4 regions of the Kribbella sp. NPDC049227 genome follow, and region 4 is predicted to be linked to each of the others. Evidence: riboswitches for the same ligand, from Rfam matches in the RefSeq annotation. Region 4 holds a riboswitch; each other region holds the start of a gene.

Region 1 (4,354 bases), on a different contig from region 4:
ACGTCAACGAGTACCCGGGCAGCACGGCGCCCGCCCCGACCACGGCCACGGCGGCCTGAGAGGAGTACGGCGATGCACATGGACTGGAGTGCCCTCGGTGAGGTGGCCCTGGTCAGCCTGATCTTCGGGGTCGGGGTGGCGGTCGTGTTCGCGCTCGGAGTGGCGGCGATGGCGCGGCGGGCGGTGGCGATCGACGAGAAGAAGCCGCCGTCCATCATCGACACCTCGGTGGCCGGACTCTGCTTCGCCGCGTGCCTGGCGGCCGTGCTCTACGGGCTGTACCTGATCATCCCGCAGTTCCACTGACGTCAGCGGTTCCAGCGCCGTACCGACTTGGCAACGTCCTTGGAGCGGATCGAGCCGAGGTTGTACTCCCACGCGGCGGCCAGCCGGTCGCCAAGCAGCGCCGCGTCCAGGTAGGTCTGCGGGCGGACCGCGACGGCCCAGGTCGCCGCGGCCGCGTGACCCTGCTGGTAGAGCAGGTGGTTCACGGTCGCCTCGATCCGGCTCTGGCCGTCGCCGGTGAGCCCGTTGGCCGACCACTCCTGCAGGATCGTGGTGTCGTCGGCCGTCATCCGGGCCAGGTAGGTGAGCGGACCACGCCAGTACCCCCGGCTGCCGATGCTGTCCAGGCTCTCCAGCGGGAACCAGCCGTTCTGGCAGCGCCTGCCGTTCACAGCGGACTCGACCTCGCGGGCGCGGTCCGCCGGCAGGTCCTGGACGGCCCAGTCGACGAAGTAGACGCCGGCGTCCGGGATGTGCTCCGCGACATGCGGTGCCACCGCGAGCATCCCCGGTTCGAAGAGATGCAGCTCTTCCGGTGAATCGAACACAACCTTCCCCGCCTACCCGAGTACCGCCGCCGACCGGCCGGCGTCACAGGGACCCCCCAGGTTTCCTGCACTGTCAACAAGAGCCTTTCGTACCCTCGGGGTCACCCGGGGGTCAAGGTCTTGTCCGCGTTACTGACGGTGTGCTTACTTGCGGCGGGCCGCCCGCCGGGCGAGCTCCTCCTGGTCCAGGCGTTCCGCTTCCGCGGGTGACGGGGCACCACCGCCGTACGACGCGGGCAGCCACCAGGCGCCGGCCGGCTGCTCGGGGTAGTCGCGGATGGTCCGATCGAGCATCCCGGCCATCGTCGTGCGCAGGTGCGCGGTCGCCTCGGCCGCGTCGTCGTCGGTGTCGACCGTGATCGGCTCGCCGACGGTGATCGCGATCGCGCGGTGCCGGGAGAAGTCGCGCGGATGGTCCTTCGTCAGCATCCGCTGCGTCCCCCACAGGATCAGCGGGATGACCGGTACGCCGGCCTCCGCGGCCATCCGGACCGTGCCGGACTTGAACTCCTTCAGCTCGAACGACCGGCTGATCGTTGCCTCGGGGAACACCCCGACGATCTCGCCGTCGTTCAGGTAGCGGATCGCCTCCCGGTACGACGCCGTACCCGCCGACCGGTCCACCGGGATGTGGTGCATGCCGCGCATCAACGGGCCGGAGTACCGGTTGCGGAACAGCACGTCCTTGGCCATGAAGCGAACCAGCCGCTTGCTCGGCACCGCACCGAACCCGCCCAGGATGAAGTCGACATAGCTGATGTGATTCAGCGCGATCACCGCGCCACCGGTCCGCGGCACGTTCTCCGTCCCGGTCATCCGGATCTTCAGGTCCAGCACCTTGAACGCGGTCTTCGCGAAGCCGATCACGGGCGGGTACACGAGGTCTCGCATCCCCCGACGCTACCGGCCCGGTCAAGACGACGGGTTAGAGTAACCGTGACAATTGGAGATCGCGGGAGCTCGCACCGTAGCGGGCTGAGAGGGCGGCTGGCAGGAGAACGACACCTGTCCGGCGCCGCCGACCGCCGAACCTGTCCGGGTAATTCCGGCGTAGGGAGCAGCACAGTGACTGTCAGCACGATTCGGCCCACTGTCACCACCGGCCCCATTTCGGGCTCGGAGAAGATTTATCGCGGCGAGCTGGAGGTTCCGGCCCGCCGCGTCCACCTCACCAACGGCGAACACTTCGACCTGTACGACACGTCCGGTCCGTACACGGACGCGTCGGCGCGGATCGACGTACAAGCCGGTCTGCCCGCGCTTCGGCGGGACTGGATCGCCGGGCGCGCGCCGCTGACCCAGTTGGCGCATGCGCGAGCCGGCACCATCACCGAGGAGATGGAGTACGTCGCCCTGCGGGAGGGCATGGACCCGGAGTTCGTCCGGTCCGAGGTCGCGCGCGGCCGGGCCGTGATCCCGGCGAACCGGCGGCACCCGGAGAGCGAGCCGATGATCATCGGGAAGAAGTTCCTGGTGAAGGTGAACGCGAACATCGGCAACTCGGCGGTGACCAGTTCGGTCGAGGAGGAAGTGGAGAAGCTGGTCTGGGCCACCCGGTGGGGCGCGGACACGGTGATGGACCTGTCCACCGGCAAGAACATCCACGAGACGCGGGAGTGGATCCTGCGCAACTCGCCGGTGCCGATCGGGACCGTGCCGCTGTACCAGGCGCTGGAGAAGGTGAAGGGCGATCCGGCCGACTTGTCGTGGGAGGTGTACCGCGACACGGTGATCGAGCAGTGCGAGCAGGGCGTCGACTACATGACCGTGCACGCGGGCGTCCTGCTGCGGTACGTCCCGCTGACCGCGCGGCGGGTCACCGGGATCGTGTCGCGAGGCGGGTCGATCATGGCCGCCTGGTGCCTCGCGCATCACCAGGAGTCCTTCCTGTACACGCATTTCGCCGAGCTGTGCGACATCCTGCGCGAGTACGACGTCACGTTCTCACTCGGCGACGGTCTCCGACCGGGATGTATCGCGGATGCCAACGACGCGGCCCAGTTCGCCGAGCTGCGGACCCTGGGCGAGCTGACGAAGATCGCCTGGGAGCACGACGTCCAGGTGATGATCGAGGGTCCGGGGCACGTGCCGATGGACAAGATCGCCGAGAACGTCCGGCTCGAGGAGGAGCTGTGCGGCGAGGCGCCGTTCTACACATTGGGGCCGTTGGCAACTGATGTGGCTCCGGCGTACGACCACATCACCAGCGCGATCGGCGCGGCCCAGATCGGCTGGCTGGGTACGGCGATGCTTTGCTACGTCACGCCCAAGGAACACCTCGGCCTGCCGGATCGCGACGACGTGAAGACCGGCGTGATCACGTACAAGATCGCTGCCCACGCGGCGGATCTGGCCAAGGGACACCCGGGGGCGCAGGCCTGGGACGACACGTTGTCGAAGGCAAGGTTCGAGTTCCGCTGGGAGGACCAGTTCAACCTCTCGCTGGATCCTGACACCGCGCGGTCCTTCCACGACGAGACCCTGCCGGCCGAGCCTGCCAAGACCGCGCACTTCTGCTCGATGTGCGGCCCGAAGTTCTGCTCGATGCGGATCACCGCCGACATCCGCGCGTACGCCGAGGAACGCGGCCTGACCTCCACCGAGGCGATCGAGGCCGGCTTCGCCGAGATGTCGGAGACCTTCAAGGCCCACGACAAGAAGCTGTACCTGCCGCTCGCCGAGTGAGCGTCCTGTTTCCCGCTGACTCTCGGTGAGATCCGGGGGGCGAGTCGAGATGCCTCGGCCCCCGGATCCAGCGGAGAATTAGGGGACCGGCGGTTCTGCGAGGCGATCACGAGGAGTGATCGGATGAACCGATTCAGGTTTTTTCCTTCACTCTACGTGAATAAGACTGTAGCCTTAACAGCGTCGGGAAGGAGGTGCAGCACAGTGGTCTTCGTTCTCACGGTAGATCAGCGGGGCAGCCGAAGCATGACCGATCTCGTACCCGAGCTACTGAACATCCTGAACCGCCGGCCGCGGCGGACCGGATTGCTCCGCAAGTTCGAGCGGACGGCCGGCGACGAGGTGCAGGGCGTGCTGTCCGAAGCGCGCGCCACGATCGACGTGATCGTCCAGCTGCTGCGCGCCGACACCTGGTACATCGGGCTCGGAGTCGGTGCGGTCGCACAGCCTCTGCCGCGCAGTACGCGGGCTGGCAGCGGGGACGCGTTCGTGTTCGCGCGGGAGGCGGTGAACCGGGCCAAGTCGAGCCCGCACCACGTCAACGTGGTCGGCTCCGACGCGCACTGTGCCGAGCAGGTCGAGACGGTGCTGTGGCTGATGGCTTCGGTGCTGCGGCGGCGGAGCGACCGCGGGTGGGCTGTCGCCGACCTGCTGGCCGAAGGGCTCACCCGGCGCGAGATCGGCGTGAAGCTCGGCATCAGTCAGTCCGCGGTGACACAGCGGGCCCAGGCAGCCGGATTCGCCGAGGAACAACGTGGACGAGTGCTGGCGGCCGAGCTACTCGACGCCGGAGCCACCGCGTGACGGCACTCATCCTGTCGTTCACGGCCGTCGGC
Region 2 (4,354 bases), on a different contig from region 4:
GGCCACCCCAGTCCCGTTTGTAGACCTTGAAGTTCTCGATTCCGGCGGCCGCACAGAGCCGGCCGTAGCTCATCTCGTCGTGGATGAAGTGCACGCTGCTGGTACCGAAGTGCTCGGTGGTGACGATCCGGTGCTCGGGGCCCTGGCGCATCCCGTTGGCGATCTCGCCCGCCGTCGCCGGCCCCCAGGCCGGGCCCTCGATGATCGCGATCCCGCCCGGCTTCAGCACCCGGGAGATCTCACAGATCGTCGACAGTTGCTCCTCCTCGCCGAACAGTTCGTGGAACGCCGTCCACAGGCAGATCACCGCGTCGAACGAGTCCCACTTGTACGGCAGATCGGTCATCGAGCCGATCGCCCAGTCGATCGACAGTTCCTCCTCGGCCGCCTGCGCCCGGCCGGCCTCGATCAGGTTCGGGGAGATGTCGAGGGCGCGCACGGTCTTGCCGGCCCGGCGCAGCGGCAGCGCGACCCGGCCGTAGCCACAGCACAGGTCGAGCACCGACTCGCGGTCCTCGAGCAACTCCTCGACGGCCTTGACGATCGCCGCGTCCCGCTCGGGCGTGGTACGCGCGGCCAGTCCTTCGGCCCCGAGTTCCGCGTACTCAGCCCGGCTACGCAGTGCGGAGTTCAGCATGACGGCAAGTATCCCGGTTACTCCGGGTCAGTTGTCCAGCGGCCGGCGCCCGATCCTGCCCAGCACCACCGCGGCCAGCATCGAGACGACGATCGACGTGTACGTCGCCCCGAGCCAGGAGGGCACGGGCTGGTCGTTGAACAGCCGCTGCTGGACGCCGGTCCAGAACGGCGACCAGCCGGACACCGTGCCGGGGTTGACCAGCTGGTACGAGACGAAGCCGATCAGCCAGGCGACGGCCGGCTGCCAGCGGAAGCGCGCCGTACCGGACACGTCCCAGTTCATCTTGCTGACCACGAAGAAGTCGGCGATCGCCACCGCGAACAACGGGATGAAGACCGAACCGATCAGGTAGAGGAACTGCGTGTAGTTGCCTAGGTCAACCAATAGTGCGATGGCCGTGGCGACCACGCCGATGCCGACCGAGATCCACCGCCGGTCGATGTGACCGATCAGGTTGTGCGTGGCCATCGTGGTCGAGTAGATGTTCGCGTAGGCCTCGTCGACCTCGTCCACCAGCAGCACGAGCAACGCGATCGCACCGGCGGGCAGTGTGACCAGCGCGGTGATCACGTCTTCGCTGTTGGTCTGCAGTGTGGCGACTGCGAAGACACCCAAGGCGTAGTACGCGATCGCGGCCAGGCCGTAGCCGAGTGCGGAGCCCCCGAAGGCGGCCTTGTTCGTGCGCGAGTGCCGCGTGTAGTCGGCGGCCAGCGGCGCGAACGACACCACACCGGCGGCGGCCAGGTCGACGGCCGGCCAGAAGCCGAACACGCTGTCCTGCGGCAGATCGTGCACCGGCTTGCTGAGCACCTGCACGAACAAGTAGACCGACGCGATCAGCACCAGCCAGACCATGAACTTCCGCAGCACCTTCACGCTGCCCAGTGGCCGTACGGCCATCGCCGTGGCGATCACTCCCGCCACCAGGACGAACAGCCAGCGCCACCGCTCGCTCGTGACCGCGACCGCGGCCTGGGCGATGACGATGATCTCCATCGTTGCCCAGCCGACGTTCTGGGCGACGTTCAGCACGGTCGGCGCGATCGAACCGCGGCGGCCGAACAGACCGCGCAGACTCGCCATCGCCGGTGCGCCGGTCTGCGAGCCGAACACGGCTGCGCCGCCGAGCACGAGCGCGCCGATCCCGCAGCCGACGACGACCGCGAGCAGGCCCTGCGCGAGTGAGCCCGTGTACGCCGCCACCAGCGCACCGGTGACCGGGCCGAACAGCGAGATGCCGAAGTTCCCCCAGAGGGTGAACTGGTCCAGGAACCCGAGCGTGCGCGGAGAGTCCGTGGTGAGGACGAGTGGCGCCTCGGTCTGATCGGCAGGACGAACAGCAGTACTTGTCATGGTGACCCGCTCCCTACGCCGGCATTACCCGGTCAGGTTCAGGCGGTCGGCGACCCGGCTGTGCTCAGCTCGTCGCCCTCTCAGCCCGCGCGTTCGGTGCGAGCTCCCGCAAGGATTGCTACCGCGTCAACGATAACGCGTCAGACAGGATCCGGCGCGGCGGCCGCCCGCTGGATGAGAGCGGCCAGTTCCGGACCGTTGGTCACCACCGGCATGTGCGCGCCGGTCGGTAGCGTCCGCGCCTCACCGTGGCACAGCTCGGCCAGCCGCACGACCCATTCGGACGTGGACACCAGATCGTGCCGGCCGCGCACGATCATGACCGGCGCCCGCACCCTGCCGATGACCGCGGCCAGATCGTGGCGCCTGGCCGCTTCGCCGGCGCGCGCGATCGAGGACAGCGTCGTACGGGCGTACTGCGGCGTGACGACCCTGATCAGCCGCGGCGAATCCGGTACGGCCGAACCCAGCCAGCGAGCGGCCAGGTCCACCCAGCTCGACGTCCGGATGTCCCCGCTCGGTGCGACCAGGACCAGGGCGTGCACCAGTTCGGGGAAGGCGATCGCGGTCTCGACCACGATCTGGCAGCTGGCCGAGTGGCCGACCAGGACCGATCGCTCGCGGATCTTGTCCGCCAGCACAGTCCCGAGTGCCTGTGGACGCAGATCCTCCCTGGCGCCGGCCGGTTCGCCGTACCCGGGCAGGCTGACCAGGAGGTACGGCGTGGTGAGGTGTTCGACGGTTCGGTCGTACGACGCCGGCCCGAGGCCGAGACCCGGGACCAGGACGACGGGGACGTTCACTCCCAGGGTGGCCGGTCCGGGCGGGCCTGGACGACCGGGTTGCCGAGCTCCGGTTTGAGTTCGCGGTAGCCGAGGGCGAAGCCGGCCGCGAGGATCAGCAGGCCGAGACCGCCCCAGCCGTACGCCGTGGGCAGCCGGTCCACCGAGTCGTCGATCGCGCCCAGGCCGGTCGACAGGACCATGATCAGCCAGATCAGGATCGGGATCATCGACACCGCGACCAGGAGCAGCCCGCCGAGCTCGACCGGATCCGGCTGGCGGCCGGCCCTCCGGCGGGCGAGCACGTCCCGGCCCCACATCCAGAGCGCGACCGCGCCGACCAGGAGCAGCAGGAGCTGGCCGATCGTGTCGATCACGTCGGTGCGCAGCGGGTGGTTGAGCGGCGAGCCAGGAGCCTGGGAGATCTCCCGGAGGGCGACCCGCTGGATCGAGATGACCAGCAGGCCGTAGACGCCGGCGATGATCGCGGCGAGCAGGACGACCCGGGCGGCGCGGGGATCGCGGGGCGCGACGGGTTGGTCCCGCCCGTACGTCGGCAGCTCATGCTGCTGCGGATGCGCGGGAGGGCCGTAAGGACTGCCAGGCCGGTAGTTCGGCGGCTGGCTGTACGGCGATCCGCCGGAATCGGGCGCCCCCTGCGACTGACCTGGTCCAGCGCCGACGGGCGGAGGGCCGTACTGGTCTGGTGGGGAGCTGTAGGGCTGGGGCGGGGCGTAGTGGCTTTGCTCGGGGGCGCTCTGCGGTCCGGAGCCGAACGTGCCGCCGCCGTACGGGGCAGGTTTGGCGTACTGGTGATCCTCGCCGGACTGCTCGGGCTCATCGCCCCGGCCGTAGGTCGGGAAATCCTGTGACGACATCGCTGCTCCCTCCCCTCCGACTCAGCTTCTCACGGACGGCTCAGGTTGCCTTGATCGTGGGCCACGCATTCGGCAGGCAGCCGCCCAGCCCTTTGGTCTGCTGCATCATGACCGGCGCGGGGGTCTTCGCCTGGGTGCAGGTGGAGTGGCCGTGGCCGAGTGCGTGCCCGACCTCGTGGTTGACCAGGTAGTTCCGGTACAGGGCGACGTTCCCGCCGTACGCCGGCACCGCGTACACCCACCGCTTGGCGTTCAGGACGACTCGGTCGTCGACGCGGCAGGACACCTCGCCGCCGGTGTCGAGCGGCAGGCACAGCTTGTCGGTCAGGACCGGCGTGGCCAGGATGATCCGCAGGTCGGCGTCGACCTTGTCGGTGCGCTCGAAGTTGACCGGGTGGATCGCCTGCCAGCCGCGCGGATCGGTGAGCGTCTGGTGGATGATCGCGGCGACCGCGGCGCCGTTCAGCGACAGGCCCTGCTCGATCTCGACCCGGTAGGTCAGTTTGTCCTTCACGCCGCTGGCCTTGGCGAACCCTGGCACGACCGCGAGCCGGCCGGTGGAGACGGTGACGTTCGGCTTCGAGCTCTTCGGCTTCCGAGTCAGACTCGGTGCCGGGCGCAACGGAGTGGTGAACTTCTGCGTCGGTGTGGCGATCGGTGCCGGTGCGGGAGTCGCCACCGGAGTCGATGCGACGGGGGTG
Region 3 (4,354 bases), on a different contig from region 4:
GCCCGGGGGAGTGCCTGGTGGTTGGATTCGCTGGGAGAGGGTCAGGGATGTGGCGGCTGCGAGGGAGACACCGCCGACGGAGAGGATGAGGGACCGGTAGCCGGCTGAGCTGGCGAGGATTGCGCCGGCGAGGGGGGCGACGCCGTCGGCGATCGCGACTGGCGTCGACAGGATGCCTGCGATCGTTGCGTAACCCTTGGCGCCGTAGCGATCGAGGACGATGGCCGGCGTCGCGATGGCCGACACGCCGAAGCCGAGACCGAACAGCACCAGACAGACGACCACACCCACGATGTGCGTGCCGATCAGCGGCAGCACCGCGATCGCGACACCCTGCACCGACAGTACGACGGCAGTGATGGTGGCCATGGGCAACCACCGGACGGAGATCGTGCTGGCGACGCGGCCGGTCACCGACAGGACGCCGAGAAGCCCGGCGAGCGTCGATGCAACAGCTGGTGGGTGACCGAGGACGGTCAGGTAGAGCACGAGATGAACAGCGATCACACCCAGCGCGGCGTGATGGAGAACGAATCCGCCGGCGAGGAACCAGAAGCCCGGATCCCTCAAGACTCGGCGCGGCCAGGCGCGGTGTACCGCCGTGGGGCCGGGTCTTCGGGCAGTACGTCGTACCGCGATCGCATGAAGCGGGACAGTCGTGACTGCGAGCATGCCGCCGAGGATCAGCACCGTGGCCCGCCATCCCCGATCGGCGGTCAGCCGGCCCGTGAGTGGGATGAAGATCGAACTGGCGAAGCCTGCCATCAGCGTGATCCCGAGGATCGCGCTGGTCCGTTTCGCCGGCGCCGCGACCGCGACGACGACCGCGAACGCGGCCGGATACAGCACCATCGCCGAGGCGACGCCGATCGCGACAAAGGCGCCGTACAACTGAACCGCGTTGTGGGCCTGCGACCAGAGCAGTACGGCGATCACCGCCAGAATCGAGCCCGCGGTCATCAGTCCGTGCCCGCCATGCGCGTCGAGCCAACGCCCGACAGGCACCGACAGACCCGCCGCGACGAGCAGCGCCGTCGTCATCGCACCGGCGACAGTCGCCGTCGTCACGCCGAGGTCACGACTCATCGGCCCGAGCATCGCGCTGAAGGCGTAGTACAAGACCCCGTAGCCAACAGTCTGTGTGATCGCCAACACCACGACCAGCAGCCGCAGACGGTACGAATCCGCCGCTAGCGGATCAACGAGAACCGGCACTGTCTTCGTCACCGGTGATGTGGACAGCCTGTATCCACCAAACGCGCTCCTTCTCGACGAACACCCAAGTACCGACACTGCGGATGGCGCCCTCGGCCAGGGTGATCTGCTGCCGGACACAGACAACGGCCACGTCCGGGGCGGGGAAGTTCATCCCGTCGACCGTGTAGCGACTGTGGCAGCCAGTCGGCGCGGCCGACATCGTCCTCTGGTGGTACGCCTTGATCGCGTCCCAGCCCGTCAACCGATGCCCGGTCGGTGGGGTGAAAGATGCGTCCGCGGTGAACCTCGCGGTGAATCTCGCCGCATCCAGATCAGCGAGTGCATGGTCCATCTCCGCGATGACTTCCCGGATGCTCCGGTAGTCCTCTTCGTCGGTGGGCCGCTGCTGTGCGGCTGGTCTCGCCGTCATCGGCAGTCGGCCTTCGGCACAATGGCGAGCTGCGCCATCATTCCCCGAGCAGAACGCGACCGAGGAGGTCCGGATAGCGGGGATCAGGCAGGTTACGCTCCAGCGACTCTGGAAGGGTGAACCAGCGCAGGTCGTCGTGTTCCTCGGGCGCGCGGTTCTCGGGCGTCCCCTTCCAGTTCCGAACCAGGACGAAGGTGATGTCCTCGTCGTCGGCGATCCACCGGTCCAGCTCGAGACAGGGTTCGCCGGTTTCGATCCCGAGCTCCTCCCGGGCTTCCCTCCGCAGGGCGGACACGGCTGTCTCACCGTCCTCGAGATGCCCGCCCGGGAAGTCCCAGACGTCGGGATACCACGACAGGTCTGGGCGGCGATGGCACATGAGCACGCGATCGCCCTGTACGAACACACCGACGGAGACCCGATGCTGAACAGTCACGACGCTTGTCCGTCGATCCGCGCCGACGCGTTGCTGATGGTTGTCACATGCACTCCCTACGCCGGAATTACCCGGACAGGTTCGGCGGTCGGCGGCGCCGGTCATCCAGCCGCCCTCTCAGCCCACTTCGGTGCGAGCTCCCGCGATCTCCAGTTGTACCGGCCACCCTCACGTCGTCCGGCAGCGTGCCGGACAACGACCCGGTTGTTGCTCGAACGGGCGACCGATGTCTGATCACGATACCCCGTCATCGAGCAGCGTCAATGGTGGCGCTCGGCAACTGGACGCCGGCACCGGCACGGAGGCCTGGACCGCAGCTCATTGACTTTGTGTTGCGTTGAACCGAACGAACGGCGAGCGCGTATGTAGGTGTCGGCAGCCCGAACCTGCGTTGTTCGACATGCGGTTGGAGACTGCTTCCCGTCCCAACTGGTGAGGAGACGTACGACCATGAAAGTACGCATCCGACAAGCTTTGGCGCCGATGTTGTTCGTGTTCGGCACCGCCGTGGCGGCAGCGCCTGCAGCCAACGCCGGCAACGCGCTGCCGACTCCACAACCACCGCGACTGCTCAGTGCGGTTGTCACCGATTGCCAGGCGCCGTGTGCCTCCGGGACCTCAGGCGAGGTCACCTTGACCTGGACGAATCCCGCCCCGCCGGGTGGTGCGTTCGTCCTGAACACTGCGTATGCGAACGATTTCAACATCGGTTCGCCAACGACGATCAGGCACATCGGTGACACCGTGCAAGCCAGCTACCCTGTCTGCGCCGGCGTCAATCAGCCCACGCCGGACTGCTATCCGGCCCGCGTGGACGCCCTGCGAGGGAACGAAGTACTGACCGTCTCCGCCCGGTTCGCCACCGGCAACCCGGACGACGGCACCTTCCGGATGAGCGCCGAATCCGCCCACAGCAACGGGTTGGTGCCCACGCAAGGCTGAAGCCGGAATGACCACAGCACTCTGAGCCCCGTTAGGTTGTGGGCGGTACGTACCAGGCCGTTTCGAGTGTTATCTCGTGGCCGATCATGAACTGGAGGTCGCGCGTCGGTTCGGCGCGTTCGTGCAGTCGTGGGAAGTGCTCCCGCCGGTACTCGTTGTGGGCCACAGCGCTTTCCCATTGCGTCACGACCAGGAACTCGTTCGCGTCCCGCCGGGCGAGGAGCCCGCCTTGAAATCCGGGCGCTCGGATCATGCCCGGATTCCAGACCGAGGCCTGAACGTCGGTGAAGTGGCTGACGCGTGGCGGGTAGACCTCGCAGCGCGCCACCCGCAGCATCTCGCCCCCGGCAACGTCTCCGGGAGGATGACCGATGATCTGCAAGGTCTCGTACACCCGTACATCTATGTCCGTGTAGGTCCCGACCTGGCGCTTGGCGAGCTGATCGTGCGGTCCGCGCATGAAGGCCTGATAGCTTCCAGGCTCCGCCCACAGGCCGAAGATGTGAGCGGTGCTCGAGGCATTCGTGTCCCAACCGCCGCGTTGGCCGAGGAATCCCGGGATGCCTTGGAGACCTGCCCAGTCCTGTTGCCCCTGATCGAAAAGACCCCGATCACTCACCGCGCACCGGATCCACTTCAGCAGCACTCGACCAACGTATACCGCGACGACTACGCGTGCGGAGTCGTTCGCCGGACATTCATCCGTTCGCCGGGGCGGCTGAAGATGCTGAGGATCTCCGCCGGCTCGTTGCCGGTGCTGCCGAACCAGTGCGGCTTCTCGGTGCTGAACTCGGCGACCTCCCCGGGGCCGAGCACCCAGTCCTCGTCGCCGAAGACGAGGCGCATGCGGCCGGACAGCACGTAGATCCACTCGTGGCCGTCGTGGGCCCTGAGCTCCGGGGTGACGTTGCTGGTCGGAATGACGATCTTCCACGCCTGCGTGCCATCGGGCTGTTGGGTCAGCGGGATCACCGTCCGGCCCTTGACCCGACCGGGCTTGAGGCGGATCCGTGGATCGCCCTGCACTGGTGCGGCGACGAGGTCGTCCAGCGGCACCCGATACACCTGCGACAACGCGAGCAGCAGTTCCAGGGTCGGCCGACGCTGTCCGGTCTCCAGCCGCGACATCGTGCTCTTCGAGATCCCCGTCGCTGTTGCAACCTCGGTGAGGGTCATCCGGCGCCGCGCGCGCAGTCGCTTGAGCCGTCCCCCGACTCCCTCGAGCACCGCGGCGATCTCCGCCGCTGAGGTGTCCTCCACGAACACATCTGACCCCCAATTCCCACAAACAGCAACCTTCGTAGCCGAACGCCCCACCCAGCCCCAGCCTTGGAGCATGACCACACCAT
Region 4 (4,354 bases):
GGTGATCCTGGTCAACCGGCCAGGCCCGGCGGAGGTCGCCAGCGTCGCGGTCGACTACGGCCGCGCGGTGCGGATCGTGGTGAACCACCTGGTCGGTCTCGGGCACCGCCGGCTCGCGTTCCTGGCCGGTCCGCCGGCCAGTTCGTCCAACCAGGCCCGGCTGCGGTCGCTGGACATCGCGCAGCGGGAGATCCCGGATCTCGAGATCGTCCGGCTGGACTGCGGCTGGTCGATCGAGGACGGGTACGCCGCGGTCGAGCGGGTGCTGGAGTCGCGCGCGACGGCCGTTGTCGCGTTCAACGATCTGGTCGCGTTCGGGTTGCTTGCCCGGCTCAACGAAGTGGGCGTCGCCGTACCGGCCGATGTGTCGGTCGCCGGGATGGACGACATCGGGTTGTCGCGGTTCGCCGTCCCTTCGCTGACGACGGTGCGGGTCCCGCAGCAGGAGCTGGGGGAGCTGGCCTGGCGTCGGTTGTACGCCGCGATCTCCGGTGTGGATGCCGAGGTGGACGGCGTACCGGACCTTCGGCTGGCGGTGCGGGCGAGCACGGGGCCGGTGCCGCAGGCAACGCAGCTGACCGGGGACGCTCCGGGTGAGAGGGTCGGGTGGCAGCAGCAAGGGGACAGGTTCGTGCTCGGCGGTGATTCCGTGCCGCTCGCGCACTACGAGTTCGGGCGGCGAATGCCGCAGGTGCATTCGCCTCGGCCGTACCTGCACCCCGTGCGGACGCTCGGCGGTCACCCGCTCACCGAGGTCAGCCCGGTCGATCACCGGCACCACTACGGCGTCTCGCTGGCCGTTGCCGGAGTCAACGGTACGTCGCACTGGGGCGGACGAACCTTCCTCCCGGACCGCGGACCGACGCTGCTCCCGAACCACGGTCAGCAACGCAGCCGCGGCGTCGCCGTCGACGGCAACGCCCTGACCGACGAGGTCACCTGGTACGACGAACAGGGCCGCCCGCAACTCGCGGAGCGCAGGCTCCTCCGCGGAGCACTGGCCGAGGGCGGCTGGCGGCTCGACTGGGAGAGCGTCTTCACCGCCCGCTACGGCCCGGTCCGCATCGACAGCCCGGCCACCACCGGCCGCGCCGGCGCCGGGTACGGCGGCATCTTCTGGCGTCTTCCAACGGTCGAAACCACAACCGTCCTCAGCGATTCCGGCGAGGGGACCGACGCCGCCTACGGATCGACCAGCCGCTGGCTGGCCTTCATCCAGCAACGCGCCGACGCGTTCACCACACTGCTTCTGTTCCAGCCCGGTGACGTTCGCCCGTGGTTCCTCCGCTCCAAGGATTACGTCGGTGCCGGTCCTGCCCTGGCCTGGGACGGTCCCCTGGACCTGCAGCCAGAGCAGGCGGTCTCGTTCTCCCTGAGTGCACTGCTCCTCGACCACCCGGTGGACCTGTCCCAAGCACGCACCCTGATGGGACGCCTGCTCTAGGAGAGGGACGCGATACCCGTCACTGGGGAGGATGCGAGGGCGGAGTGCCAGCGGCGCGGGACCCGGCCGGCCAGGCGGGCGGCGCGGCCGGCGGCGACCGCGTCGCGCATCGCGCCCGCCATCAGGGCAGGCTTCTCCGCGCGCGTGACCGGGGTGGCGAGCATGACCGCGTCACACCCGAGCTCCATGGCCAGCGCCGCGTCGCTCGCCGTACCGATTCCGGCGTCGACGATCACCGGGACGTTCGCGGCCTCGGCGATCAGCGCGAGGTTGTGTGGGTTGCGGATCCCGAGCGCGGAACCGATGGGTGCCGCCAACGGCATCACCGCCGCACATCCCGCCTGCTCGAGGCGGCGGGCGAGGATCGGGTCGTCGTTCGTGTACGGGAGCACGATGAAACCGTCGGCCACCAAGGTGTCCACGGCATCCAGCAACTCGACCGGGTCCGGCATCAGCAAGTGGTCGTCGGCAACGACCTCGACCTTGATCAGGTCGGTCCGCAAGGCCTCCCGGGCCATCCGCGCCGTGAGCACCGCCTCCGCGGCGGTGTGGCAGCCGGCCGTGTTCGGCAGCACCTCGATACCGTGCTTCGCCAGTACGTCGAGGACCGAGCCCTCGTGGCCGGTGCCGAGCCGGCGCATCGCGACCGTGGTCAGTTGGGTGCCGGAGGCAAGCAATGCCTCCTCCATCACTTCCAGGTTGGCCGAACCGCCCGTGCCCATGATGAGACGCGAGGTGTACGCCCGCCCGCCGAGCTCCAGTGGGTCGTCCATGTCAGCCTCCCTGGACCGCGCTGACGATCTCGACCCGGTCGCCCGGCTTGAGCGTGGTACCGGCCCACTCGCTGCGCGTGAGCACGGTCTGGTTGACCGCGACCGCGATCCCGGTGGTGCGGTCGGAGTACTCCTGGATCAGGTCGGCAACGGACTTCCCCGGTGCGACCGTGGTCTCTGTACCGTTCACCCAGACGGATTCCTGCATCGCTTCCTCCCTACGCCGGAATTACCCGATTCAGGTTCAGCGGTCGGCGACGCCGTACACAGTCGCCCTCTCAGCCCGCTCCGGTGCGAGCTCCCGCGGCAGTTCGACACTAACCACCAAAGGCGATCGAGACAACCCAGGGTCAGGAGATGCGGGTCGCCCTCAGGTCGAGGTGGAGGTCCAGTTTCTGGGCGACCATGAGGTTGGTGGCCGCGTTCCAGTTGACCGACCAGCGTTTGCGCAGCAGTGGAAGGGATCCGGTGAAGGCGACGCCGTCGTCGGTGCCGGTCAGCTCCAGCGGTACGACGACCGGCCGGGTGGCGCCACGGATCGTGAGATTCCCCGTCACCGTGAACGTCGTCACACCCGTCCGGCTCACCTTCGTGGACCTGAACTTGATCGACGGAAACGTCTCCGCGTCGAGGAAATGCTCACGCAACGCGGCATCCCGCCGCCGGTCGCCGGTCTGGATGCTGTCCGCCTGAATCGTCAGATCCGCCGTGGACCGCCCCGGATCCTCCCCATCCAGGCGAAGTACCCCACTGAACACCTCGAACTGCCCAGGAACCCGGGGCCCGACCGTATGCCGCGCCGTGAACCCCAACCTCGACCGCGCCGCATCCACCGCGTAGTCCCCGGTCAATTCCCTCAACATCGTCGTCGTAGTCATACAGGTACGACGAGACCGCCATCCGAACTGTCAGGCTTCAGGACCAGGCTTCAGGACCAGGCGGAGAAGGGCGAGGCTTGCGAGTGCGGCGACGAAGGCCGGGACCGCCCACCAGCCGAGGGCGTGGTAGAGGCGTACGGCGGTCCAGGAGCCGAGGCTGCCGGCGGAGTAGGCGCAGACCATGTACGCCGTGTTCATCGCGCTGCGCCGGCCGGGGTCGAGTTGGTACATCCGGGTGACGTTCGCGACCATCCCCGACTGCATCGACACATCGAGGACGAGTACGCCGGCCACGAGGAGCGTGAGTCCCAGCGCACCACCGGCGTACGCACCCAGCATGAGTGCGGCGGCGAGAACTGTTCCGACCAGGATCCAGGCCGTCACGGCGTCCGGCGTACGGCGATCGACGATGCGACCGGTCCACGGGACGACGGCCATGGTGGCGATCGCGACCAGACTGATCCAGCCGAGCGCGCCGGCTCCGAGGCCGAACGAATCCTGCAGGACGAGGACCAGGGTCGCCCAGGTGCCGGTGAAGCCCGCGAACGTGCAGGCCTGGTAGAACGCCGATCGACGCAGCCCGCTGCGCAATCTCAGTTGGTCGAAGGGCCGGCGCAGGTACTGCGGGAACTCCGCCGGCTCGACGTACACCGGCACGGGCAGCCGGGTCCACGCGACCGCGGCGCACACCAGCGCCAGTACGGCGGCACCCAGGTAGGCGTACCGCCAGGAGTACTCCTCGCCCAGGAACCCGGCGATCGCGCGCGACAGGATCATCCCGGGGATGCCCACGCTGAGCAGGATGCTGTTGATGCTGCCCAATCGCCGCGACCCGGTCATTCCCGCGACGTACGGACCGATGACCGGCGATGCCACCGTCGCACAGCCCATCAGGAACGACGCGATCACCAGGACCGGCAACGACGGTGCCGCCGCGGCTGCGAGCGCAAAGACCGCGACACCGGCGAACAAGATGGTCAGCAGCCGTCGCTGCGCCCCGGTGTCACCCAGCGGTACGACGGTCAGGATGCCAACGGCGTACCCGGCCTGCGGCGCGGTCACGACCAGCGCCGCGTCCGACAGCGGTACGTGCAGCGACGCCGCGACGGATGGCAGCAGCGCCTGCGGGAAGTAGACAGTCCCGACGCCGACAGCCGAACACACGGCCAGTACGCCGAGCAACGTCGTACGCGGTCGTGCGTCGACGGCAACCTCGGTACTCATGCCCCGACTGTTGCCGGGCATCACGGCGACCTGAG

Evidence for each region. Region 4 has a riboswitch for thiamine pyrophosphate ahead of thiS (sulfur carrier protein ThiS). Riboswitches for the same ligand answer to the same signal wherever they lie in the genome.
Region 1: another riboswitch for thiamine pyrophosphate. It lies ahead of thiC (phosphomethylpyrimidine synthase ThiC); the one in region 4 lies ahead of thiS (sulfur carrier protein ThiS).
Region 2: another riboswitch for thiamine pyrophosphate. It lies ahead of ACGFH6_RS21435 (purine-cytosine permease family protein); the one in region 4 lies ahead of thiS (sulfur carrier protein ThiS).
Region 3: another riboswitch for thiamine pyrophosphate. It lies ahead of ACGFH6_RS08505 (NUDIX domain-containing protein); the one in region 4 lies ahead of thiS (sulfur carrier protein ThiS).

The regions. Positions count from the first base shown of each region.
Region 1 is NZ_JBICST010000008.1:111,889-116,242, forward strand. Features, by position in the region: gene ACGFH6_RS33675 (anion permease) at 1-59, shown strand, start outside; gene ACGFH6_RS33680 (hypothetical protein) at 73-306, shown strand; gene ACGFH6_RS33685 (hypothetical protein) at 309-833, opposite strand; gene ACGFH6_RS33690 (lysophospholipid acyltransferase family protein) at 978-1,724, opposite strand; TPP riboswitch at 1,776-1,908, shown strand; gene thiC (phosphomethylpyrimidine synthase ThiC) at 1,899-3,518, shown strand; gene ACGFH6_RS33700 (transposase) at 3,765-4,322, shown strand; gene ACGFH6_RS33705 (hypothetical protein) at 4,319-4,354, shown strand, end outside.
Region 2 is NZ_JBICST010000004.1:757,661-762,014, reverse strand. Features, by position in the region: gene ACGFH6_RS21440 (class I SAM-dependent methyltransferase) at 1-637, opposite strand, end outside; gene ACGFH6_RS21435 (purine-cytosine permease family protein) at 665-1,993, opposite strand; TPP riboswitch at 1,987-2,113, opposite strand; gene ACGFH6_RS21430 (alpha/beta fold hydrolase) at 2,134-2,796, opposite strand; gene ACGFH6_RS21425 (hypothetical protein) at 2,793-3,653, opposite strand; gene ACGFH6_RS21420 (DUF3152 domain-containing protein) at 3,694-4,354, opposite strand, start outside.
Region 3 is NZ_JBICST010000002.1:366,590-370,943, forward strand. Features, by position in the region: gene ACGFH6_RS08495 (MFS transporter) at 1-1,227, opposite strand, end outside; gene ACGFH6_RS08500 (SgcJ/EcaC family oxidoreductase) at 1,199-1,627, opposite strand; gene ACGFH6_RS08505 (NUDIX domain-containing protein) at 1,665-2,063, opposite strand; TPP riboswitch at 2,100-2,217, opposite strand; gene ACGFH6_RS08510 (hypothetical protein) at 2,514-3,005, shown strand; gene ACGFH6_RS08515 (DUF4937 domain-containing protein) at 3,037-3,651, opposite strand; gene ACGFH6_RS08520 (helix-turn-helix domain-containing protein) at 3,675-4,265, opposite strand; gene ACGFH6_RS08525 (hypothetical protein) at 4,342-4,354, shown strand, end outside.
Region 4 is NZ_JBICST010000009.1:28,265-32,618, reverse strand. Features, by position in the region: gene ACGFH6_RS36655 (DUF6807 family protein) at 1-1,444, shown strand, start outside; gene ACGFH6_RS36650 (thiazole synthase) at 1,441-2,217, opposite strand; gene thiS (sulfur carrier protein ThiS) at 2,219-2,425, opposite strand; TPP riboswitch at 2,416-2,532, opposite strand; gene ACGFH6_RS36640 (YceI family protein) at 2,568-3,080, opposite strand; gene ACGFH6_RS36635 (MFS transporter) at 3,126-4,319, opposite strand.